Regions from separate parts of the Halomonas koreensis genome, predicted to be linked through region 2. Evidence: riboswitches for the same ligand, from Rfam matches in the RefSeq annotation. Region 2 holds a riboswitch; the other holds the start of a gene.
What was found. A riboswitch is a leader RNA that binds a small molecule or an ion and turns the genes downstream of it on or off. The one in region 2 is predicted to bind thiamine pyrophosphate.

Region 1: it holds a riboswitch for thiamine pyrophosphate, as region 2 does, so the genes downstream of both, tenA (thiaminase II) here and thiM (hydroxyethylthiazole kinase) in region 2, are expected to answer to the same signal.

The regions. Positions count from the first base shown of each region.
Region 1 is NZ_JARWAK010000010.1:15,650-30,924, forward strand. Features, by position in the region: gene QC818_RS11935 (aminotransferase class V-fold PLP-dependent enzyme) at 1-351, opposite strand, end outside; gene QC818_RS11940 (class I SAM-dependent methyltransferase) at 521-1,123, opposite strand; gene pta (phosphate acetyltransferase) at 1,299-3,470, opposite strand; gene QC818_RS11950 (acetate/propionate family kinase) at 3,467-4,651, opposite strand; gene QC818_RS11955 (outer membrane beta-barrel protein) at 4,833-5,336, shown strand; gene thiC (phosphomethylpyrimidine synthase ThiC) at 5,415-7,304, opposite strand; TPP riboswitch at 7,381-7,498, opposite strand; gene tenA (thiaminase II) at 7,583-8,251, opposite strand; TPP riboswitch at 8,329-8,465, opposite strand; gene QC818_RS11970 (lysophospholipid acyltransferase family protein) at 8,529-9,461, opposite strand; gene QC818_RS11975 (DUF4870 family protein) at 9,465-9,848, opposite strand; gene QC818_RS11980 (VOC family protein) at 9,922-10,302, opposite strand; gene QC818_RS11985 (class I SAM-dependent methyltransferase) at 10,342-10,998, shown strand; gene QC818_RS11990 (MFS transporter) at 11,147-12,544, shown strand; gene QC818_RS11995 (acyl-CoA dehydrogenase) at 12,611-14,392, shown strand; gene QC818_RS12000 (acyl-CoA synthetase) at 14,474-15,275, shown strand, end outside.
Region 2 is NZ_JARWAK010000006.1:37,391-52,665, reverse strand. Features, by position in the region: gene narI (respiratory nitrate reductase subunit gamma) at 1-174, shown strand, start outside; gene QC818_RS08495 (peptidylprolyl isomerase) at 318-1,130, shown strand; gene moaB (molybdenum cofactor biosynthesis protein B) at 1,394-1,963, shown strand; gene QC818_RS08485 (molybdopterin molybdotransferase MoeA) at 1,960-3,216, shown strand; gene QC818_RS08480 (Crp/Fnr family transcriptional regulator) at 3,176-3,919, shown strand; gene QC818_RS08475 (putative zinc-binding protein) at 3,944-4,324, shown strand; gene hglS (2-oxoadipate dioxygenase/decarboxylase HglS) at 4,468-5,835, shown strand; gene QC818_RS08465 (TSUP family transporter) at 5,933-6,694, shown strand; gene QC818_RS08460 (HD domain-containing phosphohydrolase) at 6,793-9,678, shown strand; gene QC818_RS08455 (D-alanyl-D-alanine carboxypeptidase family protein) at 9,826-11,091, shown strand; gene QC818_RS08450 (DMT family transporter) at 11,199-12,074, shown strand; gene thiE (thiamine phosphate synthase) at 12,082-12,696, opposite strand; gene thiM (hydroxyethylthiazole kinase) at 12,686-13,492, opposite strand; TPP riboswitch at 13,521-13,618, opposite strand; gene QC818_RS08435 (hypothetical protein) at 13,668-13,955, opposite strand; gene QC818_RS08430 (ATP-binding protein) at 14,044-15,275, opposite strand, start outside.

The sequences.
Region 1 (15,275 bases), on a different contig from region 2:
GGGCGAGGTCGGGTCGTCGTCGTCCAGGCGACGGGCCTTGCGCACATAGCGGTCGGACGGGATCTGGCCGCGGTCCAGGATCTGCGTCCAGCGGTAGCTGAACCAGCCGTTGCGGACCACCAGGCAGCGCCGGTCGGTGGCGAACTGGCGGGCCACCGCCTCCATGGCGAAGGTCCCGCTGCCCGGCACGATGACCGTCGAGTGCGCACGATAGACCCGCTTCAGGGAGGCGGAGATGTCGTGCATCACCTGCTGGAAGCTCTTCGACATGTGGTTGAGCGAGCGATCCGTGTAGACCACCGAGTACTCGAGCAGTCCATCCGGGTCGACATCGGGTAGTAAACCGGCCATTGCAGTCTCCCTGTTACGGTGCGGCCTTTGAGTATGACCAAGAGGATATGCGCTATCGCCGTTCCAGACCAGAGGGGCGGCGCCAAGGGAGCAGGGGCGTGCCGCTCCGGCCCGCCCGGCTGGCCAGCCCGATGCCCGAGTTGCCCTCGCGAGGGGCCGGTACCGTGCTTCAGGGGCGGCAGTGGTAGACCTTCGCCGGCAGAATGTTGAGGGGCTCGAAATCGCACTCCACCTCGGCGAAGATCCGGCGCAGGTCGTGCAATACTCGGGAGGAGAACTGGTAGATCAGCATCGAGCCCTGGGGCGCGAGCGCGTCGAGGCTGTTCGTGAGGATGGCTTCGCGGTTCGTGGCCGGCAGGGTACTGAAGGGGAGGCCGGCCAGCACGCAGTCGGCGGTGGGCTGCCCCAGGCGCGTCAGCGCCTCCTGGACCGTCTCGGCGGAGCCCTGGATCACATGGAGACGGGGGTCCGGCAACGACTGCTGGAGGAAGTCGACGAACTCCCGATTGATCTCCAGCGCCAGCAGGATGGCGTTCGATGGCATGCGGTGCAGGAGTTGCCGGGTGATGGTCCCGACGCCGGGACCGTATTCGACGATGACTCGGGTGTTCTGCCAGTCGATGCGGTCCAGCAAGCGCCGCACCAGGAAGGGGGAGCTGGGAATGATCGAACCCAGCATGCGCGGGTGCTTGAAGAAGTTGCGTGCGAACAGCGATAGCTGGGCGCGTCGCCCGTTTTCTGCCAAGGCCGTGGGGCGGTCCTGCGCGGTCATGGGCGAGCCTCCTGCTGCAGAAACGACGACGTATGTTTCCACTCTAGTTCCCCCGCGTAGAGGGGGAAAGGGCGTTCAATCTGGCGCCGGAAAACTCCCCTGCGCTAGTCACCCCGCGTAGAGGTGGATAAGGGAGCACGCTCGCTGTCCTGCCCTCCGCGGGGCGTTGGAGGGCCTAGTCGTCCTGGCCCGCCTGGATGGCGGTCAGGGCGATGGTGTAGACGATGTCGTCCACCGTGGCGCCCCGCGAGAGGTCGTTCACCGGCTTGGCCAGGCCCTGCAGCATGGGGCCGACGCTGACCACGTGGGCGCTGCGCTGCACCGCCTTGTAGGTGGTGTTGCCGGTGTTCAGGTCGGGGAACACGAACACCGTGGCGCGCCCCGCCACCGGCGAGTCCGGGGCCTTCTGGCGGCCGACGCTCTCGATGGCGGCGGCGTCGTACTGCAGCGGGCCGTCGAGGATCAGCGAGGGGGCGCGCCGCCGCGCCAGGCGGGTGGCCTCGCGGACCTTGTCGACCCCGGCCCCCTCGCCGGAGGCGCCGGTGGAGTAGCTGAGCAGCGCCACCCGCGGCTCGATGCCGAAGGCGGCCGCCGAGCGGGCGCTCTGCAGGGCGATCTCGGCCAGCGTCTCGGCGTCCGGATCGGGGTTGACCGCGCAGTCGCCGTAGACCACCACCTGCTCGGGCAGCAGCATGAAGAAGATCGACGAGACCCGTCGGTAGCCCGGTGCGGTGCCGATCAGCTGGAAGGCCGGGCGCAGCACGTTGGCCGTGGTGTGCCGTGCCCCGGCCACCAGGCCGTCCACCTCGCCCTCGGCGAGCATCATGGTGCCCAGCACCAGCGGGTCGTGCAGCTGGGCCTCGGCGGTCAGGGCGTCGAGGCGGCCCTCGCGGCGGGCGACCATCGGCGCCACGTAGCGCCGGCGCACCGCCTCGGGGTCGATGACGGTCAGCGTCTCCGGCAGGCTCAGCCCCTGACGACGGGCGACGTCTTCCAGCGCCTCGCGCCGGCCCAGCAGCACGCAGTCGGCGATGCCGCGACGCTGGCAGACGATGGCCGCCGCCAGGGTGCGCGGCTCGTCGCCCTCCGGCAGCACCACCCGACGCCGGTCCCGGCGGGCCAGCTGCACCAGCCGGTGGCGGAAGGCCGCCGGCGAGAGCCGGTGGGCCACCCCCTGGCTGAGGGTGTCGCGCAGCCAGTCCAGGTCCAGGTGCGCGGCCACGAAGCGGGCCACGCGCTCGGCTCGCTGGGGATCGTCCACCGGGATGTCGCGATTCAGGCGATCCAGGCGTCGCGCCGTGGCATAGCTGTCGTCGTCCACCGCCAGCACCGGTAGCCCGGTCTCCAGGGCCGGTCGGCAGAAGTCGATCATGGCGTCTTCCGGCGGGGCGCCATGGGTCAGCAGCAGGCCCGCCAGCGGCGTGCCGTTCATGGCGGCCAGGGCGGTGGCCAGCAGGATGTCGTCCCGGTCGCCGGGCGCGACGATCAGCCGCCCCGGAGCGAAGACGTGCAGGGCCCGGGCCGCGCTGCGTGCGCACAGGTGGGTGCCGAGGACCCGGCGCTCGGCGGCGTCGCCCGCGTGCAGCAGGCGCGCGTCCAGCTCCCGGGCCACGTCCAGGGTGCGGGGGGCGCTCAGGGCGGGCTGGAAGGGCACGGCGCCGACCAGCGGCGGCAGTCCCGGTGCCAGGCGGGCCAGGCGGTCGCGCCATTCGTCGAGCCGTGCCCGGGCCCGCTCGGGGGGCACCTCGCTGGCCACCGGGTCGGCGGGGTCGGCCTCGTCGGCGGGCAGGCGCATCAGCAGACAGCCCAGCAGGCGCGAGCCGCCGTCGCCCTCGACGGCCTGGGCATGCAGATCGAGGCGCTCGGCCAGGGTGCGGGGCTCGGCGGGGTCGCCGTCGGCCACCAGCAGGATGCCGGCGTCCAGGGCATGGGCCAGCTGGGCATTGAGCCGGGCGGCATAGCCCGGTTCGCTCCCCGGGGCGAGCCCTTCCACCAGGATCAGCGCCGGCGGCTCGCCGCCGGCGGCCAGCTCGGCGTGGCGGGCCACGGCGTGCTCCATGAGGTCGTCGAGCCGGTCCTCGCGCAGTCGGCGTTCCAGGGTGGCGCGATCCAGGGGCGCGGGGGGCGTCAGGCCGAACAGGCCGGCGACCAGCGCCGAGCTGCGGTCCAGCCCGGACGCGGCGGCATCCTCGGCGCCGCCCGGGGCATCCTGGCGGAACGGCTTGAGGAAGGCCGTGTGCAGGCCCAGGGTGTCCAGGGCGCGCAGCAGGCCCAGGCTGGCCGAGGTCAGGCCGACCCCGGTGTCGGTGGGCACCAGCAGCAGGGTGCGGGGCTCGGGCACGGTCATGGCGTCTCGCCCTCCAGCAGGCGGCGTGTCTCGGCGGCGATCTGCGCCTCCTCGTCGGTGGGCACGACCCACAGCCGGGGGCCTTGGCCGGCATCGAAGCGGCCCTCCCGATCGCCGTCCAGGGCGGCGTTGGCGGCGGCGTCGGGCCGCACGCCGAAGTGGTGCAGCTGCTCGACGACCCGGGCGCGCACCGCCGGGGCGTGCTCGCCGATGCCGCCGGTGAAGGCGATGCCGTCGAGCCGGGGCAGGGCGCAGCTCAGGGCCGCCAGGGCCTTGGCCAGCCGGTAGCAGAATACCTCGATGGCCAGGCGGGCGCCCGGGTGGTGCTCGGCGGCGGCCTGCTCCAGGCGGCGCATGTCGTGGGACAGCCCGGACAGGCCGAGCAGCCCGCTCTCGTGATTCAGCAGGCGGTCGATGCGCTCCAGCGACCAGCCCAGGCGCCGCGCCAGGTGGGCGTGCAGGCCGGGGTCGACATCGCCGCTGCGGGTGCCCATCACCAGCCCCTCCAGCGGGGTCAGGCCCATGCTGGTGTCGACGCTCTCGCCCTGCCAGACGGCGCAGGCCGAGCAGCCGTTGCCCAGGTGGGCGATCAGCCAGCCCCCGTGGGGACGGTCGCCGAGGGCGGCGAGCCGGCGGCTGACGTAGGCGTGGCTGCTGCCGTGGAAGCCGTAGCGGCGAATGCCGTGGCGGCGGTACAGGGCCTCGGGGAGGGCATAGCGGTAGGCCTTCGGCGGCAGGGTCTGGTGGAAGGCGGTATCGAAGACCGCCACCTGGGGCAGCTCGGGGAACAGCCGGCGGGTGGCGCGGATGCCCGCCAGGTTGGCGGGATTGTGCAACGGGGCCAGCTCGCCGAGCGCCTCCAGGGCGCGCAGCACCTCGGCGTCGAGGCGAGTGGCCGCGGTGAAGCGCTCGCCGCCGTGGACGACGCGATGGCCCACCGCCGTCGGGCGCAGGTCCTCGAGGCGCGAGAGGATGGCCGTCAGGGCCGCCTCGTGATCGGCGCCGGGCAGGGCCTCGGCGATGGCCGCGCCCCGGGCGTCGGTGCCGGTGAGGCGCGCATCCACGCCGCCCAGGCGCTCGGCCTGGCCCGCCAGGCGGGGCGCCGCGGGGGCGTCGGCGGTCACCAGGGCGAACTTGATCGACGAGGAGCCGCAGTTGATCACCAGGATGGGGTCGTGCATCGCGCTTCCTTCTGCCGTGGTGCCGGGGGAACTGCTCGCCCCGAATCTATCACGCCGGGGGTGTCGTCGCCGTGACCTGGCGCAGCACGCCGGGCATGCCGCCGGGGGATGGCGCCCGGGGCGTCGCTGTACCAGAATGGAAGGGCGCAGGGAAACATTGTTTCCTAACCGGAGGACGACCATGAAGACCCAAGTGATTTGCGCCGCGGCGGCCTGTGCCATGGCCGCCGGCCTCGCCCACGCCCAGGGGCCCATGACCTACCAGCCGAGCCCCTACATCGGCGGCGACGCCCTGTTCTGGGAGCTGGACCCCGAGGGGGGCGGCGGCGACTTCGACAGCACCGGGCTGCGGCTGCGCGCCGGCGTCGCCTTCAACGACTACTTCGCCCTCGAGGGCCACCTGGGCACCGGCGGCTCCGATAGCGGCCTGGACCTGGATTACCTGGCGGGCGGCTTCGCCAAGGGCATGCTGCCGATCACCCCGCAGTTCACCCTCTACGGCCTGCTGGGGGCCACCGAGGTGGAGTTCGACGGGGCCGACTCCGAGAGCGACGTCTCCTACGGCGGGGGAGGCAGCTATGCGCTGATGCCCAATCTCTCCCTGGACGCCGACTACGTGCGTTACCTGGAGGAGTCGAGCTACGACTTCGATGCCGTGAGCCTGGGCGCCACCTTCCACTTCTGAGGCCGAGCCCCATGACGACGACGCCCCCGCCGTGCATCACGGCGGGGGCGTTCGCGTTGCCGGGCGGGTGGTGCCGCGTCAGACCTCCTTGTAGAGTTCGGCGCCCTGTTCGCGGAACTTCTCCGCCTGCTCGGCCATGCCGCGCTCCACCGCCTCGCGATCGCCGTCGAGGCCGTTCTCGGTGGCGTAGTCGCGGACCTCCTGGCTGATCTTCATCGAGCAGAACTTGGGCCCGCACATCGAGCAGAAGTGGGCGACCTTGGCGGAGTCCTTGGGCAGGGTCTCGTCGTGGAACTCCCGGGCGGTGTCCGGATCGAGGCCCAGGTTGAACTGGTCCTCCCAGCGGAACTCGAAGCGCGCCTTGGACAGGGCGTTGTCGCGGCGCTGGGCGGCCGGGTGGCCCTTGGCCAGGTCGGCGGCGTGGGCGGCGATCTTGTAGGTGATGATGCCGGTCTTGACGTCGTCCTTGTTGGGCAGCCCCAGGTGCTCCTTGGGGGTCACGTAGCAGAGCATGGCGCAGCCGTACCAGCCGATCATCGCCGCGCCGATGCCGGAGGTGATGTGGTCGTAGCCCGGCGCGATGTCGGTGGTCAGCGGCCCCAGGGTGTAGAAGGGCGCCTCGTCGCACTCGGCGAGCTGCTTGTCCATGTTCTCCTTGATCAGGTGCATGGGCACGTGGCCGGGGCCCTCGATCATCACCTGGACGTCGTGCTGCCAGGCGATGCGGGTCAGCTCGCCCAGGGTCTCGAGTTCGGCGAACTGGGCCGCGTCGTTGGCGTCGGCCACCGAGCCGGGGCGCAGGCCGTCGCCCAGCGAGAAGGCCACGTCATACTGCTTGCAGATCTCGCAGATCTCCTCGAAGTGCTCGTAGAGGAAGCTCTCCCGGTGGTGATAGAGGCACCACTTGGCCATGATCGAGCCGCCGCGGGAGACGATGCCGGTGGTCCGCTTGGCGGTCAGCGGCACGTAGCGCAGCAGCACCCCGGCGTGGATGGTGAAGTAGTCGACCCCCTGTTCGGCCTGCTCGATCAGGGTGTCGCGGAACACCTCCCAGCTCAGGTCCTCGGCCACCCCGTTCACCTTCTCCAGGGCCTGGTAGATGGGCACGGTGCCGATCGGCACCGGGGCGTTGCGGATGATCCACTCCCGGGTCTCGTGGATGTTGGCCCCGGTGGACAGGTCCATGACGGTGTCCGAGCCCCAGCGGATGCCCCAGGTCATCTTGTCGACCTCGTCCTCGATGGAGGAGGTCACCGCGGAGTTGCCCAGGTTGCCGTTGATCTTCACCAGGAAGTTGCGGCCGATGATCATCGGCTCGGATTCCGGGTGGTTGATGTTGCACGGGATGATCGCCCGGCCGGCGGCGACCTCGTCGCGGACGAACTCCGGGGTGATCTCCTCCGGCAGGCGGGCGCCGAAGCGCTCGCCGGGATGCTGGTGGCCGAGGATGCGCTCGACCTCCTCGCTGCCCAGGGCTTGCCGGCGCTGATTCTCGCGAATGGCGATGAATTCCATCTCCGGGGTGACGATGCCCTGGCGGGCGTAGTGCAGCTGGGTGACGTTGCGGCCGGGCTTGGCGCGGCGCGGCGTGCGGGTCAGGTCGAAGCGCAGCGGGGCGAGCATCGGGTCGTTGGCGCGGCGCCGGCCGTACTCGGAGGTCGGCCCGTCGAGGAACTCGGTGTCGTCGCGTTCCTCGATCCAGGCCCGACGCAATTCCGGCAGGCCTTTCCGCAGGTCGATCTCGGCCTCGGGGTCGGTGTAGGGGCCGGAGGTATCGTAGACCAGCAGCGGCGGGTTGGCCTCGTCGGCCCCGGAGGTGCGGGTCGGCGACAGGCTGATCTCGCGGAAGGGCACGCGGATGTCGGGCCGCGAGCCCTCGACGTAGCGCTTGCGCGAGCCGGGCAGTGCCTGGATCGCGGCCTCGTCGACGCGGGCGCTCTCGGCGAGGAAGTGGTCGGTCTTAGCCATCGGTCGGTCTCCCAGGGGTTGGCGTGTTGTCGGGGAGGACCGCAGGGGAGGACAGCGGCCGTCGCGCACAAGGCGCGGCGGCGTGTCGCTTGATCCCTACGCTGGTCCTAGCCAGTTCAGGTTCAACGGGATCCATGCTCGGCGCTTGCGCCGCATGATCTCAGCCGTCGTCAACGGCACCCCGTCAAGCGAGTGGTATGGGCGGTGGTCATCCAGTGTGCCGGCCGCGCCTGGCACCGCCAGGGCCAGGCGCGGCCCGTCGATGGGGCCAGCGGCGCTCAGTCAGCGCGATCCAGCCCCATCTGCCAGAAGTCGATCTCCAGCCGGGTGGCATCGCGGAAGATGCCGGCCAGCCGCGCGAAGCGCGCCGGCGTGACCTCGGCCAGGCGGGCATCGAGCCAGGCGCGCTCGGCGCGCATGGCGGCCTGGAAGTCCTCGCTTTCGTACATGGCGATCCAGGCCTCGAAGGGGTTGGCCTCGCCGCGCACCGTGAAGGGCTGCTCGGCAAGCCAGCCCGCGATCTCGCCGTAGCCCACCAGGCAGGGCGACAGGGCCACGCGCAGGTCGAGCAGGTCGCCGCGGCTGCCGGCATCGAGCACGTAGCGGGTATAGGCCAGGGTGGCGCGAGCCTCGGGCAGGGCCGCGAGGTCGGCCTCGTCGATGCCCCAGTCGCGGCAGAAGCCGATGTGCAGGTCCAGCTCGACGTCGAGGATGGTCTTCAGGCCGTCGAAGGCCTGGCGCAGCTCGGCGAGGTCCTGGCTCTTGTAGGCGGCCAGGGCATAGGCGCGGGCGAAATGCACCAGGAACAGGTAGTCCTGCTGCAGGTAGTGGCGGAAGGCGCCCGGCTCGAGGGTGCCGGCCCCCAGGGCGCGGACGAAGTCGTGCTCCACGTAGGCGCGCCAGTCGTCCTGGCAGGCGGCGGTCAGATCACTGAAGCGGTAGCCCATCATGCCTCCGATCGGGTCGGGATCCGGAGGGCGGGCGCAGCGGAAGCGGGGGGAGGGGCGACGCAAGGGCCGGCGCGTCGTGCCCACCGCTCGATTCCCTACGCCGGTTCACGCGGGGCCGTGGCCCACGCCCACCCGGATCAGGTTCCACGGGATCGGCGCTGGATTGCCTGCGCCGTCTCAGCCGGATTCACCGGCACCCCGTCAAGCGAGTGTCCCCGAGTCTACCAGCTTGTCGGGCAGATGCCAGGGAAGAAATGGAAAGGTTTTCCAACGGTCAGTAGAGGCGCTGGCGCTTCCAGTCCGGCCGGCCCTCGAGCTCCTCGGGCGTCTTGCGGTAGCGCTTGTATTCCCACTGATACTGGGCCGGGTCCAGGGCGATCACCGCCTCCACGCAGGCATTGACCCCGGCCGCCGAGATCGCCTCGTCGGTATCGTGGACCCGCTCGTCGGCGGCCAGGAAGTGCAGCGCGAAGCCGCGCCCCGGCAGCCGGCGGGCCACCCCGGTGACCACCCGAGCCTCGGTGCGCGCCACCAGCTTGGGCAGCAGGGTGGCGGTATAGGCCGGGCGGCCGAAGAAGGGCGCGAAGACGCCGCTGCCCCAGCTCGGCGTCTGGTCCGGCAGGATGCCCACCGCCTGGCCGCGCTTGAGCGCCTTGAGCAGGGCCGCCACGCCGCGCGGGTTGGTGGGCACCAGGCTCGCGCCGCGGCGCTCGCGGCCGCGGCGGATGACCGGGTCGAGGGGAGCGAGCTTGGGGGGCTCGTACATGGCGGTGAAGGGGAAGTGCCCCGACAGCCAGAAGTTGAGCACCTCCCAGTTGCCGAAGTGGGGGGCCAGCACGATCACGCCGCGCCCTTCGGCGCGGGCCTCGTCGAGCAGCTCGCGGCCGTAGATCTCGAGGATGCTGGCCTCGACCCGCTCCGGGGCGCCCATCCAGGCCAGGCCCAGCTCGAGCATGGTGGCGCTGGAGTGGACCAAGCTGGCCCGGGCCAGACGTCGGCGCGCGGGCTCGGCGAGTTCCGGGTAGGCCTGGGCCAGGTTGATGCGGGTGACGCGGCGCTCCCGGCCGCTGGCCGCCTGGACCAGCGGGCCGAGCAGCCGCGACAGGCGCCACAGCGCGGCCGGGCGCCAGCCGGCCAGCCCGCGCCACAGGCCGGCGATCAGCCGGGCCTTGAGGCGGTCGGCGGAGGTGTCGTCGCTCGCCGCCATGCCTCAGACCAGCCAGGTGTCCACGTCGTCGGGGGCGCGCTGCTCCTGCAGCCCCTTGAAGCCCTTGACGCAGCGGATGACCAGCCAGACCACCGCCGCCAGCCAGGTGAGGAAACCGATCAGCACCAGGGTCAGCAGGCCGGAGACGGCGAAGTAGACCAGGCCGATCCAGAAGGTGCGGATCTGGTAGCGATAGTGCTCGTCCAGCCATTGCGGGCCCTTGCCGCGGTAGACGTAGGCGATCACCACGCCCACCAGGGAGGTCAGCCCGCCGGTGATGATGCCGGCCAGGTGCAGGGCATAGACCACCATGGGCATGGTGGTGTCGGGCGCCGGGGTGGTTTCGGTCACCGTGCGGTCCCGGTCGAGAGGGTCGTGGTCGTTCATCGATCGTCCTTGAGGTGGATGGAGCGGCGTCGGCGCCCATGATACCGGCCCACGCCGACGATGCCAGCCGGGCTCAGCGTCGCGGCCGGCTGATCTCGAGCAGGTTGCCGTCGGGATCGCGCAGGTAGAGGGAGTCCAGTTCGCCGGTGGCGCCCTGGCGGATCACCGGGCCCAGTTCGACCTCCACCGAGAGCGCCTCGAGGTGGCGCTGGACCTCGTCCAGCGGCAGTCGGCTGCGCAGGCACAGGTCCTGGCTGCCCGGGGTCGGGGTGGCCGCGCGGGGGGTGATGTCGGTGGCGGTCCAATGCAGGCGCAGGGCCATGTCGCCGAGCATCAGGTCCACCCGCTCCCGGTCCCGGTAGCGGACGTCCAGGCCCAGCACCCGGGTATAGAAGTCCACGGCGCGGGAAATATCGGTCACGGTGATGACCAGGTGGTCCAGACCTGACAGCATGCATGCCTCCTTGGAAGTGAGTCCTGTGCAGAGAATACGATGATGCCGACCTGTCCGCTATGCGCATCCCCCCATCCCGTTGCCTATCATCGCGATGCGCGACGGGACTATCTCCAGTGTCGACAGTGTGAGCTGGTGTTCGTGCCCGCCGAGCAGCGACTGGGGCCCGACGAGGAGAAGGCGGTCTACGACCGGCACGAGAACTCCCCGGACGACCCCGGCTATCGTCGCTTCCTGTCGCGGCTGTTCGAGCCGCTGGCGGCGCGGCTGCCCCCCGGCGCCCGGGGGCTGGACTTCGGCGCCGGCCCGGGGCCGACGCTGTCGGTGATGTTCGAGGAGGTCGGTCATCCCATGGCCATCTACGACCCCTTCTACGCCCCGGACCGGCGCGCCCTCGCGGCTCGCTACGACTTCATCACCGCCACCGAGGTGGTCGAGCACCTCTTCGCCCCGGGCGCCGAGCTCGAGCGCCTGGCCGGCCTGCTGGCGCCGGGAGGCTGGCTGGGACTGATGACCAAGCGGGTCCGCTCGGCGGAGGCCTTCGCCGGCTGGCACTACATCCTCGATCCCACCCATGTGTGCTTCTTCAGCGAGGCGAGCTTCCGCTGGCTGGCGGCGCGGCTCGACATGGCCGTGAGCTTCCCGTCCGACGACGTGGCATTACTGCAGCGACGCGATTCGCCGGGGGATCCATAAGGCGCCGTCATGCCGCCCCGGCCCGGCCCTCGCGGGCCTGCCGCGGGGATTGGCGAGGGGCCAGGCCGGGCGTATGATCGCCGCTCGAGACCCGCCGCTGCCCTCCCGGCGGCGGGTCGTGACGCCTTCCCCTCGCGAGCCTTCCCTCATGTCACGGCAGCTTTTGCTCATGGCCCTGGCCCCCCTGCTGGGGCTGTTCATCCTGGGAATCGGCAACGGCTTCCTGGCCACCCTGATCACCCTGCGTCTCGACGCCGCCGGCGAATCGCCGGTGGTCATCGGCTGGGTGTCCTCCGCCTACTTCATCGGCCTGGCGCTGGGCGCCATGCTCAACGACCGCCTGCTGCTGGCCATCGGCCATATCCGCGCCTACGGCAGCTTCGCCTCCCTGGTGGCGGTGACCGTGCTGCTCCAGGGGCTGGTCGACGCCCCGGCGGCCTGGTTCGTGCTGCGCCTGATCGGCGGCTGGGCCACGGTGGGCGTCTTCCTGGTCATCGAGAGCTGGCTGCTCACCGCCGGCGATGCCGGGGTGCGCGGCCGCCTGCTGGCGTTGTACATGATCGCGCTGTACGCCGCCGGGGCGCTCGGCCAGCTGCTGCTCGGCGCCATCAACGCCCTGGGGCCCGCGGCGCCCTTCATGGTGATCGGCCTGCTGGCCTCGCTGTCGGTGCTGCCCATGGCGATGATTCCCCGGATCACACCGCTGGTGGAGAAGGCCGAGCCGCTGTCGCCGCTGCGCCTGATCACCCTCACGCCCACCGGCGTGGCGGGCAGCTTCGGCTCGGGGCTGGCCGTGGCGGCGGTCTACACCCTGCTGCCGCTCTACCTGCAGCGGGTGGGCTTCGGGGTGCAAGGGGTCGGTCAGCTGATGGCGGTGATGGTGCTCGGCGCCATGCTGCTGCAGTACCCGGTGGGGCGCTGGTCGGATCGCCATGACCGCCAGCTGGTGCTGATCGCCCTGGGCGGGCTCTGCGCCCTGATCGCCGCGGGGGTCCTGCTGCTGCCGCTGCCGCCCTGGGGCCTGGCCGCGCTGCTGTTCCTGCTCGGGGGCGGCGTCTTCTCGCTGTATCCGGCCGCGCTGAGCCATGCCGCCGACCGCGCCCCGGCCGGGGCCCTGGTGCGCATGAGCCAGGGGCTGCTGCTGATCAATGCCCTCGGCTCGACGCTGAGTCCGCCGCTGATCACCCCGGTGATGACCCGGGTCGGCGACGCCGGGCTGTTCTGGTCGCTGGGCGCGCTCGGCGTGATCCTGATGGCCTTCTTCGCCTGGCGGCGCCGCGTGCGCCCGGCGCCGGTGCCGGTGGCGCCGTTCTCGCCCGCCACCCCGCTCAGCGCGGCCGGGGCGGAGCTGGCGATCACCGAGGAATGGGTGCAGGGCGCCCTGGAGCACGAGCACGTCGAGGACCTGGCCGACGTCGTGCCCGACGTGGCGGTGGCCGAGCCCCTGGTGGGCCCGCCGCCGCCGGACGCCGCGCATATCGCCTACTACGACGAGGCGGCGGGCGAGGCACCTGCGCAGCGGCCCGCCCCGGAGGCTGCGACCTAGGCCTAATGGTCACCCGGGTATAGTGAATCTACTATCGTCGCTATCATTTTCCCCAAGGTGTGTGCCATGACGACCTTTGTCCCGCCCGTCCGCGACCTGCGCTTCGTGCTCGAGGAGCTGCTCGAGCATCGCTCCCTGGCCCTGCCCGGCTTCGAGGAGGCCAGCCCCGAGCTGGTGGAGGCCGTGCTGGAGGAGGCCGCGCGCCTGGCCGGCGAGGTCTGGGCGCCGCTCAACGCCAGCGGCGACCGCCAGGGCTGCCGGCGCCGCGACGATGGCGGAGTGAGCGTGCCCGACGGCTTCGCCGAGGCCTACCGGGCCTACGCCGAGGGTGGCTGGAACGGCATCGGCGTCGCCGAGGCCCACGGCGGCCAGGGGCTGCCCGAGGTGGTGGCCAGCGCCGTCCAGGAGATGCTGCATGGCGCCAACATGGCGCTGGGGCTGTGCCCCATGCTCACCGCCGGCGCCATCGAGGCCCTGGCCCAGCACGGCAGCGCCGACCAGCAGGCCCGCTACCTGGCGCCGCTGGTGGAGGGCCGCTGGACCGGCACCATGAACCTCACCGAGCCCCAGGCGGGTTCCGACCTCTCCAGGGTGCGCACCCGGGCGGTGCCCTGCACCGAGGAGCCGGGGCGCTATCGCCTGTATGGGCAAAAGATCTTTATCACCTGGGGCGAGCACGACTGCGCCGAGAACATCGTCCACCTGGTGCTGGCGCGCACCCCGGACGCCCCGGAGGGCAACAAGGGCATCTCGCTGTTCCTGGTGCCCAAGTTGCTGGTCGAGGCCGACGGCTCCCTGGGCGAGCGCAACGACGTGGTCTGCTCGGGGCTGGAGCACAAGCTCGGCATCCACGGCTCGCCCACCTGCACGCTGAGCTTCGGCGAGCGGGATGGCGCCATCGGCTACCTGGTCGGCGAGCAGGGCCGGGGGCTCAACCACATGTTCACGATGATGAACGAGGCCCGCCACAAGGTCGGCATCGAGGGCATCGGCGTGGCCGAGCGGGCCTGCCAGCAGGCCAGGGACTACGCCCTGGAGCGGGTGCAGGGCCGCGGCGCGGACGGCCGTGACCGCGCCATCGCCGAGCACCCGGACGTCAAGCGCATGCTGCTCTCCATGCGGGGCCGCACCGATGCCCTGCGGGCCCTGGCCCTGACCGCCGCGGCGCTGATGGACGAGGCACGCCACTCGGCGGACGCCGCCGCCCGCGAGGCGGCCCGGGCACGGGCGGAGGTGCTGATCCCGGTGATCAAGGCCTTCTCCACCGATCAGGCGGTGGACATCGCCTCCCTGGGCGTTCAGGTCCACGGCGGCATGGGTTATATCGAGGAAACCGGCGCCGCCCAGCTGCTGCGCGATGCCCGCATCGCGCCCATCTACGAGGGCACCAACGGCATCCAGGCCCTGGACCTGGCCGGTCGCAAGCTGGGCCGCGACGGCGGGGCGGCCATGCTCGCCCTGATCGACGAGATGACGGCCACCGCCGAGGCCCTGAGCGCCGGCCCCGAGCTGCGCCCGCTGGGCGAGAGCCTGGCGGCCGGGGTCGAGGACCTGCGCGCCGCCACCACCCTGGTGCTGGAGCACGGCCGCGACCCGGACGCCCTCCAGGCCGTCGCCACGCCCTACCTGACCCTGGCCGGCCACGTGCTCTGCGCCTGGCAGATGGGGCGGGCCGCGCTCAAGGCCCGGGCCGCCCTCGAGGCGGGCAGCACCGACGCCTTCTACACCGCCAAGCTGGCCGCCGCCGAGCACGTCCTGCGCCGGTGGCTGCCCGTCGGCCGCGCCCAGCGCGCGGTCATCGAGGTCGGCGCGTCACGCCTCGCCACGCTGGACCCCGCCGCCCTCTGAGCCCGGACGCCGCCGGCCCCGCCGGCGGCGTCTGTCGATGTCCCCGGCCGCCGGCCGCCGTTTCTCCTGCTGGAGCCCGCCATGACCCCGAGCATCTTCGACCAGGGCCTGCCCCCGACGCCGGCCAACCACGTGGCCCTCTCGCCGCTGACCTTCATCGAGCGCACCGCGGCCATCTACCCCGACTACCCGGCGGTGGTGCACGGCGAGATCCGCCGCGACTGGGCCACCACCTGGGACCGCTGCCGACGCCTGGCCTCGGCGCTGGAGCGTCGCGGCGTCCGTCCCGGCGAGACGGTGGCCGCGATGCTGCCCAACGTGCCCGCCATGTTCGAGGCGCATTTCGGCGTGCCGCTGATGGGCGGGGTGCTCAACACCCTCAATGTGCGCCTGGATGCCGCGGCCATCGCCTACATGCTCGAGCACGGCGAGGCCAAGGCGATCCTGGTCGATCCCGAGTTCAGCGAGGTGATCGAGGAGGCGGTGGCCGGGCTCGCCGACAAGCCGCTGGTGATCGACGTGGACGACCCCGAGTACGCCGAGGGACCGCGCCACATCGGCGAGCTGGAGTACGAGGCGCTGCTCGCCGAGGGCGATCCCGACTACGCCTACCGGCTGCCCGAGGACGAGTGGCAGGCGATCGCGCTGAACTACACCTCCGGCACCACTGGCAAGCCCAAGGGCGTGGTCTACCACCACCGCGGCGCCCACCTGAACGCGGTGAGCAACATCCTCGAGTGGGCCATGCCCCACCATCCGGTCTATCTCTGGACCCTGCCGATGTTCCATTGCAACGGCTGGTGCTTCCCCTGGACCATCGCCGCGGCGGCCGGCGTCAACGTCTGCCTGCGCCGGGTCGATCCCAGGCGGGTCATGGCACTGC
Region 2 (15,275 bases):
TTCCAGGGCGGCGCCGCCGAGCACCTGGCCGAGATCGGCCTGATCTACAAGCTGCACATCCTGGTGGGGCTGACCATCGTGCTGGTCTTCCCCTTCACCCGACTGGTCCACGTCTGGAGCGTGCCGCTGGGCTACGTGACCCGGCGCTACCAGATCGTCCGTCGTCGGGCCTGAGATCGAGCAGAAACGGGGCCGGGTTCTGACCGGCGACAGGCCGTCGAGGGGGCGCCGTGACCCCCTCCTGGCATAGGCCCCCCTCTTCGGCCTGTCCCCGGCGCCCTCAAGCATCAGTGCAGGTGCACCAAGGATTTCTCACCATGCAGAAGATCGATATCGAGATGGTCCCGGGGGGCGCGACCCCGCCCCCCATCCGGGTCGGCGAGGCGCTGATCGATCACGCCGATATCGCCCGGGAGATGCAGTACCACCCGGCCGACAGCGCCGGCGACGCCCGGGGCAAGGCCGCCCGGGCCCTGGCGGTGCGCGAGCTGCTGCGCCAGCGGGCCGCCCGGCTGGGCCTGGCGGTGGACGAGGAGGCGGATGTCGAGGCGGCCATCGCCGAGCTGCTCGACCGCGAACTGGACGTGCCCGAGCCCGACGAGGCCGACTGTCGGCGCTTCCACGCCGCCCATCCGGCGCGCTTCAGCGAGCCGACCCGGGTGCGGGTGCGCCATGTGCTGCTGACGGCGGCGCCGGACGATCCCGAGCGCCGGGACGGCGGCTATCGGCAGGGCGAGAAGCTCATCCAGCAGTTGCGCGAGGCCCCGCAGCGCTTCACCGAGCTGGCCCAGCGGCATTCCGCCTGCCCCTCCCGGGAGCAGGGCGGCGAGCTGGGCTGGCTGGCGCCCGGCCAGACGGTGCCCGAGCTGGACCGCGCCCTGCAGCACCTGCCCGAGGGCCTCCACGGTCGGCCCCTGGCCTCCCGCTACGGCTGGCACGTGGTGAGCATCGATGCCCGGGAGGAAGGTCGCGAGCTGCCCTACGAGGAGGTGGCCGACCGGGTGCGCCACAGCCTGCGCGAGCAGGCCACCCGGCGTGCCCTGCGCCACTACCTGCTGGCGCTGGAGGCGGAGTTCGGCGTGGACGGCATCGCCCTGGACGAGGATGCCGCCGGCGCCCTGATGCAGTGACTTTCGGGGGAGACGGCGGGCTGCGGCAGCCACGACAGGCGGCTTCCATGGGGTCAGACCCCGGCCAAGCCACCAAGTCCATCATGGTGCGCCTCACCAGCCCTGTCACCGCCGCCGGGGTCTGACCCCATGTCGGCACGAGAGGCGGCTTCTGCAGGAAGGTGTCGCCAGCGCCGAGAAAAGTTAGAGGGTCTGCCAGAGGCTGATCCCGAATCCTGAATCAAGATGTCCGCCGCCCGCCGTCGGGCGGCGAGGAGGCCCTTATGTCCCATGTTTCCGCCGATGCCCCCTTCGTGCCGCTGGGCATCGCCGTGCTGACCGTGTCCGACACCCGCGGCCCCGACGAGGACGGCAGCGGCGACCTACTCGCCGGGCGCCTCGCCGAGGCCGGCCACGCGCTGGCCGAGCGCCGCATCGTCCCCGACGACGTCTACCGCATCCGCGCCGTGATCTCGGCCTGGGTGGTGCGCGACGACATCCAGGCGATCCTGGTCAACGGCGGCACCGGCTTCACCGCCCGGGACACCACCCCGGAGGCGCTGGCGCCGCTGTTCGACAAGGCGATCGACGGCTATGGCGAGCTGTTCCGCCGGCTGTCGCTGGACAGCATCGGCACCTCCACCGTCCAGTCCCGGGCGGTGGGCGGGCTGATCGACCGCACCCTGGTGTTCGCCATGCCCGGCTCGCCCAAGGCCTGCGCTACCGCCTGGGACGGCATCCTGGCTCCCCAGCTGGACGCCCGCACCCGGCCCTGCAACTTCGTCGCCATGGTGCGCCCCGAGGCGCCGCGCTGCGCCTCCCGGCAGGGCCAGGACACGGAGGTGCCGGCATGAACTGCGGCTGTGACGCACCCCTCAAGGCCGGGCTGCTGGACCTCTTCGATGCCCGCGCCCGGATGATCGCCACCGGCGCGGCGGTGGCCGGCGTCGAGCGCGTGGCGCTGGCGGCGGCCGCCGGGCGCGTGCTCGCCGAGGACGTCCCGGCGGCCCGCGACCTGCCCGGCGTCGACAACAGCGCCATGGACGGCTATGCCCTGTGTCTCGCCGACCTCGAGGCCGGCGACGGCGTGCTGCCGGTGCGCCAGCGGATCCCGGCCGGCGCCGGGGTGCAGCGGCTGGTCGAGGGCGGCTGCGCGCGGATCTTCACCGGCGCGCCGGTGCCCGCCGGCGCCGAGGCGGTGATCCCCCAGGAGCGGGTCACGCTCGACGCGGCCGGCCGGGTGCGCTTCCCCGAGGCGATCGTCCCCGGCGCCAACATCCGGCGCCGCGGCGAGGAGCTGCGCGAGGGCGACGCCCTGCTGGCCGCCGGCATCCGGCTGACGCCCGCCGCCATCGCCCAGCTGGCCAGCCAGGGGCTGGCCGAGGTGAGCGTGCGCCGCCGGCCGCGGGTGGCGCTGATCGGCACCGGCGACGAGCTGATCGCCCCCGGCGAGCCCTGGACGCCCGGCGCCGTCTACGACAGCAACGGGGCCATGCTCAAGACGCTGCTCGACCAGCAGGGCGTCGAACGGCTCGACCTGGGCGTGGTCGCCGACGACCCCGAGGCCCTGGCCGCGGCCTTCGCCCGGGCTCGGGACGAGGCCGACCTGGTGCTGTGCACCGGGGGCGTCTCGGTGGGCGAGGAGGATCACGTGCGGCCGGTGCTGGAGCGCCTCGGCGGCCTGGTCTTCCATGGCGTGGCGATGAAGCCCGGCAAGCCGGTGGCGCTGGGCTACCTGGGGGCGTCCCCGGCGACCGGCACGCCGCTGGTCGGCCTGCCCGGCAACCCGGTGGCCTCGCTGGTGGGCTGGCAGTTCCTGGCGCTGCCGCTGTTGCAGGGCCTTCAGGGCCGCACCCCGCCGCCGCTGCAGCGCTTCCCGATCGTCGCCGGCTTCTCGCGTCCGGCGCCCCGCGGACGCCGCGAGCTGCTGCGAGTGACCCTCGACTGGCAGGGCGCGACCCCCGTGGCCCGCCTGGCCGGCGGCCAGGGCTCGCACATGCTCAGCGCCGCTCGCCAGGCGCACGGCTACCTGATCGTCGACCCCGATACGCCCGTGGAGGAAGGCCATGCCTACGGCTACTGCCCCGTCGCCCAGTTCCTCGACTGAACCCCTGCTGCGCCCCCGCCGCCTCGTCGAGCTGGTGCGCGGCGTGCCCTGGCTGCAGGGCCTCGGCGATCCCGCCGTGGCCCAGCTGCTGGATGCCGCCCGGGTGCAGCGGCTGGGAAGCCGGGAGTGGCTGTTCCACCAGGAGGCCCCGGCGCAGTGGCTGTACATCGTGATCAGCGGCGTGGTGCGGCTGGTGCGCGCCGTGGGCGACGGCCAGCAGGCGACCATCCGCTGCGTGGAGCGCGGCGGCCCCCTCGGCGAGCTGAGCATGGTGTCCGGGGAGGGGCGCTACCTCTACTCCGCGGAGACCCTGCGCCGGACCCAGCTGCTGGCGCTGCCCGCGGCGCGCTGTCGCGAGCTGCTGGACGCCGAGCCCGCCTGCCGGGCCGAGTTCATGAGCCGCATGGCGCTGGAGCTCACCGAGCGCCTGGAGGACCTGGCGCGCTCCACCCAGGCCGACGCCATGGCGCGGCTGGTCAGCTACCTGCTGCGCCAGCTGCCGCCGGGCCGGGCCGGCGAGCCGCGGGTGGTGCGCCTGACCATCCCCAAGCGCTGGCTCGCCGCCCAGCTGGCGATGACCCCGGAGACCCTGTCGCGGCTGCTGGCCCGGCTGCGCGAGGCCGGCGTCATCGAGGTCGAGCGACACCGCCTGGTGGTGCGCGACGAGCGCGAGCTGCGCGCCTACCTGTTCGCCGACGACTGAGATTTCCGCAACCGAGGAGGCGACATGGCCCGATCGACCCCGACCCGTCCGCTGGTCTATTCCTGCTCCGGATGCTCCGACGTGGCTCAGCTGGCCAACGAGGTGGCCCTGCGGCTCGACCACGGCGGGGTGGCCGAGATGTCCTGCATCGCCGGCGTGGGCGGCGGCGTGCCCGGGCTGGTGCGCCTGGCCCGCTCCGGCCGGCCGCTGGTGGCCATCGACGGCTGCCAGATGCACTGCGCCAGCCACTGCCTGGACAATGCCGGCGTGGCGCCCACCGAACACGTCCGCCTCTACGAGCGGGGGCTCAAGAAGCGCAAGGGCAAGCTCTACGACGAGGCGACCATCGCCACGGTGACCGAGGAGGTCGGCGAGTTGATCGCCCGGCTGCCGGTGGACGACTGAGCCCGGGGCGGCGGGACCCGCGAAGAGATGAAAAAGCGGGTCGCCTTTTCGGTAGGCCGCCCGCGGCGACTCTGCTTTCATGAGAGGGGTCAACGACCCTCAAGGGTCTCCGCCATCGCAGGACCCACTGCCAAGGACCCCGCATGAACAGTACCGCCACGGCCGTCGTTTCCCCCGACGCGATCCGCGACCGCTTCTCCCGCGCCATGTCGGCCATGTACCAGGCCGAGGTGCCCCAGTACGAGACCCTGCTCGAGCTGGTCGAGCAGGTGAACCGCGAGACCCTCGACCGCGACCCCGCCCTGGCCGAGCGGCTGGCCGACCATGATGAGCTGAACCGGCTCAACGTCGAGCGCCACGGCGCCATCCGCGTCGGCAGCGCCGGGGAGCTGGCGATGCTGCGCCGGCTGTTCGCGGTGATGGGCATGCACCCCGTCGGCTACTACGACCTCTCCGAGGCCGGCGTGCCGGTGCACTCCACCGCCTTCCGCCCCGTCGACGACGCGGCCCTGGCCCGCAATCCCTTCCGCCTGTTCACCTCGCTGCTGCGCCTGGAGCTGATCGAGAGCGCGCCGCTGCGCGAGCGCGCCGCGGCCATCCTCGAGGCGCGCGACATCTTCACGCCCGGCGTGCGCGAGCTGATCGCCCTGGCCGAGGCCCAGGGCGGGCTCACCGACGACCAGGCCGACCGCTTCGTCGCCGAGGCGCTGGAGACCTTCCGCTGGCATCGCGACGCCACCGTGGACCTGGCCACCTACGAGGCGCTGCAAGCCGAGCACCGGCTGATCGCCGACGTGGTCTGCTTCCGCGGCCCGCACATCAACCACCTGACCCCGCGCACCCTGGACATCGACGAGGTCCAGCGGCGCATGCCGGCGGCCGGCATGAACCCCAAGGCCGTCATCGAGGGCCCGCCCCGTCGCGACTGCCCGATCCTGCTGCGCCAGACCAGCTTCAAGGCGCTGGAGGAGGCGGTGCGCTTCGCCGGCGAGGATCCGGGCACCCACACCGCCCGCTTCGGCGAGATCGAGCAGCGCGGCGTGGCCCTGACCGCCGCGGGGCGGGCGCTCTACGACCGCCTGCTGACGGCCTCCCGGGAGCAGACCGCCGGCCTCGACAACGCGGCCCACCAGCGAGTGCTGGCCGAGGTGTTCGCCGACTTCCCCGACGACGAGGCCGAACTGCGTCGCCAGGGCCTGGCGTTCTTCGAGTACCGCCTCACCGACGCCGGGCGCGCGGCCGGCGCCGTGGACGAGCGTGACCTGGAGGCCCTGATCGAGGCGGGCCTGGTAAGCGCCCGGCCGATCACCTACGAGGACTTCCTGCCGGTCAGCGCGGCGGGGATCTTCCAGTCCAACCTGGGCGACGGCGGCGGGGAGGCCTATGCCGGCAACGCCAACCGCGAGGCCTTCGAGGCGGCGCTGGGGGCCCCGGTCGCCGACGAGCTGGCCCTCTACGCCGAGCGCGAGCGCGCCTCCCGGGAGGCCGTGCTCGCCGCCCTGGCCGGCTGAGCGCGGCCGCGCCAGAGCGTCACGCCGCGGCCGCCCCTTGGCCGGCCGCGGCGTCTCTCGGCTATGATGGCGGCTCGCCCATGGACCGGGACCCGCCATGCCCCTGCTCGATGCCCTCTCGCCCCTCGACGGCGGCCTCGACCTGCTGCTGATCCTGCTGTCGGTGCTGACCTCGGCTTTCACCGCGGCCTTCGGCGTCGGCGGCGGGGTGCTGATGATCATGGCCCTGGCCCAGGTGATGCCGGCCACGGCGCTGATCCCGGTGCACGGCATGGTGCAGCTGGGCTCCAACGTCGGCCGCGTGGCCATGACCTGGCGCCACGTCGACCGGGTCACCCTGCTGGCCTTCCTGCCGGGCGTGGCGCTGGGCGCCCTGGCCGCCGCCTGGCTGCTGCTCCGCCTGCCCGCCGGGGTGCTGGAGCTGTGCATCGCCGGCTTCGTGCTCTTCACCCTCTGGGGGCCGGGCCTGCCGAAGCGCGCCCTGGGTAGGCTCGGCACCCTGCTGCTCGGCGCCGTCACCACCTTGCTGTCCAGCCTGGTGGGCGCCAGCGGCCCCATGGTCGCGGCCTTCATCAAGCAGCGCCAGTCCGGGCGGCTGGCCAAGGTGGCCACCTTCTCCGCCTGCATGGTCGCCCAGCACCTCACCAAGGCCTTCGTGTTCGGCGTGGCCGGCTTCGTGTTCCACGACTGGCTAGGCCTGATCCTGGCCATGGTGGCCGCCGGCTTCCTCGGCACCTGGCTGGGCCTGCGCCTGCTGCGGCGCCTCTCCGACCGCCACTTCGACGGCCTGTTCCGCGCGGTGCTGACCCTGCTGGCCCTGCGCCTGGTCTGGCTGGGCCTGCAGCGCCTGGCCGGCTGAGCCCGGGCGTTGAATTCTCGCCATCGCGGCGATACGGCTTGGCATATGCTGGAAGGCATCCCCGAACGATGACGGCCCGGCCGTCCCCAGGTGGCTCCATGTCGCGTCGTACCCTGCCGCTCCAGTGGCTGACCGCCCTGTCCATCGTCGGCCTGATGCTGGTGCTGGCGGGCGTGCTGCTGTGGCACGGCGCCCGCGGCGCCGACCAGCTGCTGGTCGGCGCGGTACGCGATACCGGCCGCCAGTTGGCGCTCACCACCGAGGAGCGCGCTCGGCGGCTCGTCGACCCGGCCCGGGTGGTGGTGCATCTGCTGGCCCGGGACGACCTGGCCACCGACCGTCGCCTGGCCGATCGCCTGGCCGACCTGCCGCTGCTGGCCGCGGCCCTGGAGGCCCACCCGGTGGCCAGCGCCGTCTACATCGGCTACGACGACGGCGACTTCCTGTCGCTGCGCCCGCTGTCGGCCCGGCTGTCCGGCGTCTGGCCGCCGGAGATGCCGGCGCTGGAGCGGGCGGCCTACTTGGTGCAGATGGTGACGCGGGACGGCGACGGGCCGGCGCGGGAGGAGTGGCGGCTCTACGACCGTCGGTTGGTGCTGCTGGCGCGCCGCGCCATGCCCGATTTCGACTTCGATCCGCGCACCCGGCCCTGGTATCGCCGAGCCCTGGACGGCGACGGCGAGCGCCTGACCGACCCCTATGTGTTCTTCACCAGCCGCCAGGTCGGCGTGACCCTCTCGCGGCGCAGCGCCGACGGCCGGGCGGTGGTGGGCCTGGACGCCTCGCTGGTCGATCTGGGCCAGGAGATGGCCTCCCTCAAGCTGACGCCGGGCACCCGGCTGGCGGTGATCTCCCCGGCGGGGCGGCTGCTGGCGCACCCCGAGGTCGAGCGGCTGACCGTCGAGGGGCCCGGCGGCATGCGCCTGGCGACCCTCGAGGAGCTCGGCGATCCGGTGCTGAGCCGGCTCGGGGCCGGCGGCGAGGCCGACGAGACGCTGCGCTTCCGGGAGGCCGGCGAGGCCTGGTTCGGCATGCGCCTGCCGTTCCGCGCCCTGGGCGCCGAGCGCGCCCGGCTGCTGGTGGCGGTGCCCGAGGTCGAGCTGCTTGCCGAGACCCGCCGCCTGCTGTGGCAGCGGACCCTGGTGGCCGGCGGCCTGGTGCTGGCGCTGCTGCCGCTGGGGGTCTGGGCCGGGCATCGCATCGGCCGGCCGCTGCGCTCCCTGGCCGAACAGGTCCGTGCCCTGGCGGCCTTCGACTTCGCCGCCTATCGCGGGGTGCGCTCGCCGGTACGCGAGGTGGAGCGCCTGGGCAGCGCCCTGGAGGGCATGGCCGGCAGCGTCGCCGACTTCCAGCGCCTGACCCGCACGCTCAGCGCCGAGCCGCGCCTGGAGGCGATGCTCGACGGCGTCCTCGAGGACCTGCTGCGCATCACCGGCAGCCGGCACGGCGCCATCTACCTGGAGAACGAGGCCGATGCCACCCGCTTCACCTGCCTCGCCGAGCAGCGCCGCGACGGCGAGGGCCGGCCCCTGCCCGAGCGGCTGGCACTCAGCACTCCCGAGGAAGATGGCCTGGCCGACCTGAGCCGCGACCTGGAGGCTCGGGGCTACCTGGTGCAGCCGCTGCGCCACCGCGGCGGACGCCGCCTGGGGCTGCTGCTGCTGGCCCGGCGCGACGAGGCGGCGGACGGCGAGGACCGGCCCTGGCGCCGCTTCGTCGAGGAGATCTCCGGGGCGGCCGCGGTGGCCATCGAGACGCGGCGCCTGCTGGAGGGCGAGAAGCGCCTGCTGGATGCCATCGTCGAGCTGATCGCCGGGGCCACCGATGCCAAGTCGCCGCATACCGGCGGGCACTGCTCCCGGGTGCCGCAGCTGGCCGAGATGCTGCTCGAGGGGGCCCATGAGGCCGCCGCCGGGCCCTTCGCCGCGGAGGTCGTGGACGACGACCGGCGCACGGCCTTCCACCTGGCGGCCTGGCTCCACGACTGCGGCAAGCTGACGACCCCCGACGAGGTCATGGAGAAGGCCACCAAGCTGGAGACCCACTACGACCGCATCCACGAGATCCGCACCCGCTTCGAGGTGCTGTGGCGCGATGCCGACATCGCCTACTGGCGGGGCCGCGCCGAGGGCGGCGACGAGGCGGTCCTCGCCGAGGCCCGGGCGCGGCGGCGCGACGAACTGCAGGAGGCCTTCCGGCTGATCGCCGAGCTCAACCGGGGCGGGGCGGCCCTGGACGACGACCGGGCGCGGCGCCTCGAGGCGATCGCCGAGTGGCGCTGGTGGCGGCACTTCGACGACCGCCTGGGCGTCTCGGACGACGAGGCCGAGCGCCTGGCCCGGGAGCCGGCGCCGCCGTTGCCCGCCGAGGAGCCGCTGCTCGCCGACCGCCCCCGTCATCGCATCGCATGGACGGCCCGGCCGCCGCCGGTGGCCGCGGACGATCCCGCCAACCGCTGGGGCTTCGACATGCGGCCCCCCGAGGTGGCGGGGCACCGCGGCGAGCTCTACAACCTGCGGGTGGCCCGCGGCACCCTGAACGCGGTGGAGCGCTTCCGCATCCAGGAGCACATCGTCCAGACCATCATCATGCTCGAGTCGCTGCCCTGGCCGGCCCACCTGCGCCGGGTGCCGGCGATCGCCGGCAACCATCACGAGCGCATGGACGGCCGGGGCTACCCCCGGGGCCTGGTGCTGGCCGAGGCCAGCCTGGAGGAGCGCATCATGGCGGTGGCGGACGTCTTCGAGGCGCTGACCGCCGCCGACCGCCCCTACAAGCCCGGCATGCCGGTCTCCCGGGCGCTGTCGATCCTGGCCGGCATGGCCCGGGAGGGACACCTGGATCCCGAGGTCTTCGCGCTGCTCCTCGATAGCGGGGTCTGGCGCCGCTACGCGGAGCGCTTCCTGGCGCCGGACCAGCGGGATGCGGTGGATGTCGCGGCCCTCAAGGCCGCGGCGGGGCTCGCCGACGACGATAGAAGATGAAAATGCCCGTGACGGCCGCTATTCGCCCTGTACAGGGCATCGTCGTGGGTCATAATGCTCTCATGTAGCGTGTCATTCATCAGGGGAACTCCGATGCAGCCCAACCCGGTTCCAGGCGGGCGAGCCCTCGCCGTCGTCCTTCTCGCCATGACCGCCCTGCTGCTGGCCAGCGTGGCGCAGGCCGGCAATCCCCGCTATGCGGGCATCGTCATCGATGCCGACAGCCACGAGATCCTCTATGCCGAGAACGCGGAGGCGCCGCGCTACCCGGCCTCGCTGACCAAGATGATGACCCTCTACCTGCTGTTCGAGGCGCTGGAGGGGCGCAGCCTGAGCCTGGACCAGCCGCTGCCGGTGTCCCGGGCGGCCGCCGCCATGCCGGCCACCAAGCTCTACCTCCAGCCCGGGGATCGCATCCCGGTGGAGACGGCGATCGAGTCGCTGATCGTGCGCTCGGCCAACGACGTGGCCGTGGTGGTGGCCGAGGCGCTGGGCGGCAGCGAGCGCCACTTCGCGCGGATGATGACCGCCCGGGCCCGGGAGATGGGCATGCGCGACACCACCTTCCGCAACGCCTCCGGCCTGCCCGACGACGCCCAGGTCACCACCGCCCGCGACATGGCCGTGCTGGCCCGCCGGCTGATGCTGGACTTCCCCCAGTACTACCCCTACTTCTCGCTGCAGCGCTTCACCTGGCGGGGCAAGACCTATCGCGGGCACAACCGGCTGCTGGCCGACTATCCCGGCGCCGACGGCCTCAAGACCGGCTTCATCCGCGCCTCCGGCTTCAACGTCGCGACCTCGGCGGTTCGCGACGGCCGCCGCATGCTGTCGGTGGTGATGGGCGGCTTCACCGCCGCCTCCCGGGACGAGCACATGGCCGACCTGCTGGATCGCGGCTTCGTGCGGGCCTCGCTGTCCGACGGCGCCGGCTGGCTGGCGCGCACCGCCATCACCGACGAGCGCCTGATGCCGCGCCGCGCCGCGCCCATGCCGCCGCCCACCGGCGGGATGCTGGCCGCCCGGAAGGCCGACGCGCCGGCGCCCGAGGCCGCGGCTCGGCCCGCCCCCGAGGGCGGCGGCGTGGCGCCCTCGCGCGACGAGGTGGTGGTGGCCGCCGCCGAGGCGGATCCGCTGCGCTCGCTGATCGCCGAGCAGGCGTCGGTCGCCGGCGGCGGCTGGGGCGTGCAGGTCGGGGCCTTCCGCGACCCCGGCGACGCCCGGCGACTGGCCGACCGCGCCGCCGCGCGCCTGGCGGCGGAGCTGGCCGAGGCGCGGGTCGCCGTGCCCCTGGCCGAGGGCGCCGGCGTCTACCGCGCCCGCCTGGTGGACCTGCGCGAGGGTCAGGCGCGCAGCGCCTGCCGTCGCCTCGAGGCTCAGGGCATGGACTGCATGGTGGTCAGCAGCCGCTGAGGGTTGCCGCCCTTCCTCATTCCGATTAGCGTGGAGGATTCCCGCCCCGTCGGCTCGCCGACGGGGCGGTTTCCGTCCATGCGCATCACCACCGGGAGGCGGCCGCCATGTCAGCGTCGTTCAAGGGAATCCTCTTCATGTGCGGCGGTGTGCTGTGCCTCGCCCTGGGGGACGCGATCACCAAGTGGCTGGGCGAGACCCACTCGCCGCTGCAGATCATCTTCTTCCGCACCCTGGTCTCGCTGCCGCTGATCGCCCTGATCGCCCGCTACAACGGCGGCCTGCGCACCCTGCGGACCCGGCGGCCGGGCATCCACCTGCTGCGCGGGCTGATCTTCGCCGCGACCATGATCTGCTTCATGTGGGGGCTGACCCTGCTGCCCCTGGCCGAGACCACCGCCATCGCCTTCGCCGCCCCGCTGTTCGTCACCCTGCTGTCGGTGCCGCTGCTCGGCGAGCGGGTCGACCTGCCCACCACGCTGGCCACCGCCCTGGGCTTCGTCGGGGTGCTGGTGGTGGTGCGGCCCGGCGGCGAGAGCTTCCAGCCCGGGGCCCTGGTGGTGGTGGCCGCCGCGATCTTCTACGCCCTGACCATGATCACCGCCCGCCGCTACGGCGACCGGGAGCACCTCTGGGCCATGGTCTTCTACACCACCCTGGTGCCGCTGGTGATCTCCACCCTGACCCTGCCCTGGGTGTGGCAGACGCCGGCGCCGCTGCACTGGCCCGCCTTCCTGGTGGCCGGGGTGCTCGGGGTGGGCGCCATGACCGGCCTGACCCTGGCGTTCCGCTACGCGCCGGCGGCGCTGGCCGCGCCCTTCGACTACACGGCGCTGCTGTGGGCGGTGCTGCTGGGCTGGTGGTTCTGGGACGAGGTGCCCGACCTCTGGGTCTTCGCCGGCGGCACCCTGATCATCGCCAGCGGCCTGGCCATCGCCTATCACGAGCGCCGCACGGCGCTGAATCGCCGCCCCAGCGCCTGACCCCGCGTCAGCGACGCGGGAAGGCGCGGGCCGCGGCCTCCGGGTCCGGGGTGCCGCAGATCGCCGAGATCACCGCCAGGCCGTCGGCCCCGGCCTGGCGCACCGGCTCGACATGCTCGGCCTTGAGCCCGCCGATGGCCACCGTGGGCAGTGGGCTGGCGGCGGCCAGTTCGGCCAGCCCCTCGAAGCCCAGCGGCTCGGCGTGATCGCGTTTGGAGGGGGTGGCGAACACCGGGCCCAGGCCCAGGTAGTCGAGGCGGCCCGCCTCCAGGCGGGCCAGCTGGGCTCGAGTCTGCACCGACAGGCCGAGGATGGCCTCGGGACCCAGGGCCGCCCGGGCCTCGGCCACCTCGCCGTCGTCCTGGCCGATGTGCAGGCCGTCGGCGCCGCTGGCCAGGGCCACCTCGAGGCGGTCGTTGATGATCAGCGGCACCCCGCTGCCGGCCAGGGCGGCCTTGAGCCGGCGGGCCAGCGGAATCAGCTCGGCGTCGGGGGCGTGCTTGTCGCGCAGCTGGACGACGCTGACCCCGCCGCGCACCGCGGCGAGCACGGTCGCCTCCAGGCCATGGGCCGCGCACAGCTCGGGATCGGTCACCAGGTAGAGGGAGAGATCAAGGCGCATCGGTCAGCTCCAGGCGGGCGTGCTCGGTGAGGGTGGTCGCGTCGAGGGCATGCAGGGCGTCGAGGAAGGCCACGGCGAAGCTGCCCGGGCCGCGGGCGGCCTCGCCGGCCTGCTCGCCGGCCACCGCATAGCTCGCCAGGGCCGCCACGGTGGCCGCGAAGGGATCCTCGGCACCGGCCAGGAAGGCGCCCACCACCCCGCTCAGCGAGCAGCCCAGGGCGGTGACCCGGGGCATCAGGGGGTGGCCGCCGGCCACGCGGGCCAGGCGCGTGCCGTCGGTGACCAGGTCGCGCTCGCCGGTGACCGCCACCACCGCGCCGCTCCGGCGGGCCAGGCTCGCCGCGGCGGCCTCGGCGCCCTCGGGCGCCGCGGTGCTGTCCACCCCGCGCCCGCCGCCGGTGCGTTCGGCCAGGGCCAGGATCTCCGAGGCGTTGCCGCGGATCACGCTCGGGGCCAGGGCCAGCAGGCGGTCGCCGGCCTCGCGACGGAAGCGGGTCGCGCCCACCGCCACCGGGTCGAGCACCCAGGGGGTGCCCGCCGCCGTCGCGGCGCGGGCGGCATCGTCCATGGCGTCGAGCCAGTGGGGCGAGAGGGTGCCGATGTTCAGCGTCAGGGCGCCGGCCAGGGCCGCGAACTCGGCGGCCTCCTCGCGGGCATGGACCATGGCCGGCGAGGCGCCCAGGGCGAGCAGCACATTGGCCATGGGGTTCATGGCGACGTGATTGGTGATGTTGTGGACCAGCGGGGTGGTCGCGCGCACGCGGGTCAGGTGCGCGGCGGGATCGAGGGAATGCATCGGGCCTCCTGGCGAGGGGAGGCGCGGGCGTGGGGCCGGCACGACTCCCTCCGCCGGCATTATCCGGGTCAGGTGGTGAGGGTGCCTCTCAGCCGGCGGCTCCCGCCGACGCCCCTGTCGTCTGGCGTCACTATCCCCCGGCGGGCCCGCCCTTGTAAAGCGCCGGCCCGCCGGGTCAGGCGGCCAGCTGGAGCGCGACCAGCGTCAGCAGGCCGGCCTGGGTGAAGTGGCGCAGGCCGGCCGCCGGGCAACGGGCCTCGTCCTCGGGGCTGGCCGCCGGGGCCTCCGGGCGCAGCAGCGCCAGGGCGGCGGCGGCGAGGCTGGCCAGGCCCAGCGGCAGGCCGGCCACCCCCCAGCAGGCGATCGTCCAGCCCGCGGCGAGCACCAGCAGGCCGGCGGCCGTCAGCCAGGCCGTGCGGCGCAGGCGGTCGTCGAGCGGCATCGGGTTCGGGGTCGTCATCATGGTGCATCCTGTTGTTGTGTCGCGGTCGATGAAACCACGCTAGCGGCGTTGGCTTAACGCCGGCTTAAATAACGATGACAGGACGATGTCAGGCGCGGGGCAGCCGGACCTTGACCCGCAGCCCGCCCCCGGGCGCGGTGTCCAGCCACAGCCGGCCGCGATGGCGCTGGACCAGGCGATCGACGATCGATAGGCCGAGCCCGGCGCCGGCCCCGGGGCCGGCACGGTGGAAGCGTTCCAGCACCTGGCGGCGCTGGTGCTCGGGAATGCCGGGGCCCCGGTCGTCCACCCGCAGGGTCAGGGCCGCCGGCTCGGCCGCCAGGGCGAGGTCGATGCGGCTGCCGGCCGGCGAATGGTGCATGGCATTGCCGACCAGGTTCTGCAGCAGCGTCTGGATCGCCCCGGGTTCGGCGCGCAGTCGCCAGTCGGCGTGCTCGTCGGCGTCGAGGCGGATGTCCTGGCCGCGCTCGGCGGCCAGCGGCAGCAGCTCGGCCAGCGCCTCGCGGGTCTCGTGGAGCAGGTCGCCGTCCTGCGGCACGGCCGCCGACTCCTGGTCGGGCTCCAGCCGTGCCAGGGTCAGCAGCTGGCTGACCAGTCGGGTCGCGCGGGCCACGCCGTCGCGCAGCTGGGTCAGCGCCTCGCGCCGGTCATCCGGGTCCCGGGTGGCGAGGGCGTTCTGGGCATGAAGGTCGAGCACCGCCAGGGGCGTGCGCAGCTCGTGGGCGGCATCGGCGATGAAGCGTTTCTCGCGCTGACGCAGGTCGCGAAGCCTCGCCAGCAGGCGGTTGAGGGCGCCGACGATGGTCGACAGCTCGCGCGGCAACGGCTCGGCCGCGATCGGCTGGAGGTTGTGGGGATCGCGATTCTGGATCTGGCGGGCCAGGCGCGACAGCGGGCGCAGCCCCCAGCCGATCGCCCACCACAGCAGCGCCGCCAGCGCCGGCAGGCCGAGCAGGTCGGGGAGCAGGGTACGCAGGGCGATGGCGGTGACCAGCTCGCCGCGTACGTCCTCGCGCTCGCCGACCAGCACCCGGAGGCCGTCGTTCGGCGGGCTCAGGGCGAAGACCCGCCATTCGCGATCGGCCAGGGTCACGTCGCCGTAGCCGTCCTGGCGGGCGGTGAAGGGGCGGCGGGGAGCGCTGGACGAGCGCAGCAGCAGCCGCTCGCCCCGCCAGACCTGGAAGGCCACCTTGCCCTCGTAGCGATGCCCGGCGATGCGCTGATCGGCCTGCTCGGCGCGCTGCAGGGCGCTGTCCAGGGTGGCCAGCAACGCATCGCGACGCGCCTCCGGCAGCGGCGCGCGCATCAGCCCCTCCAGCA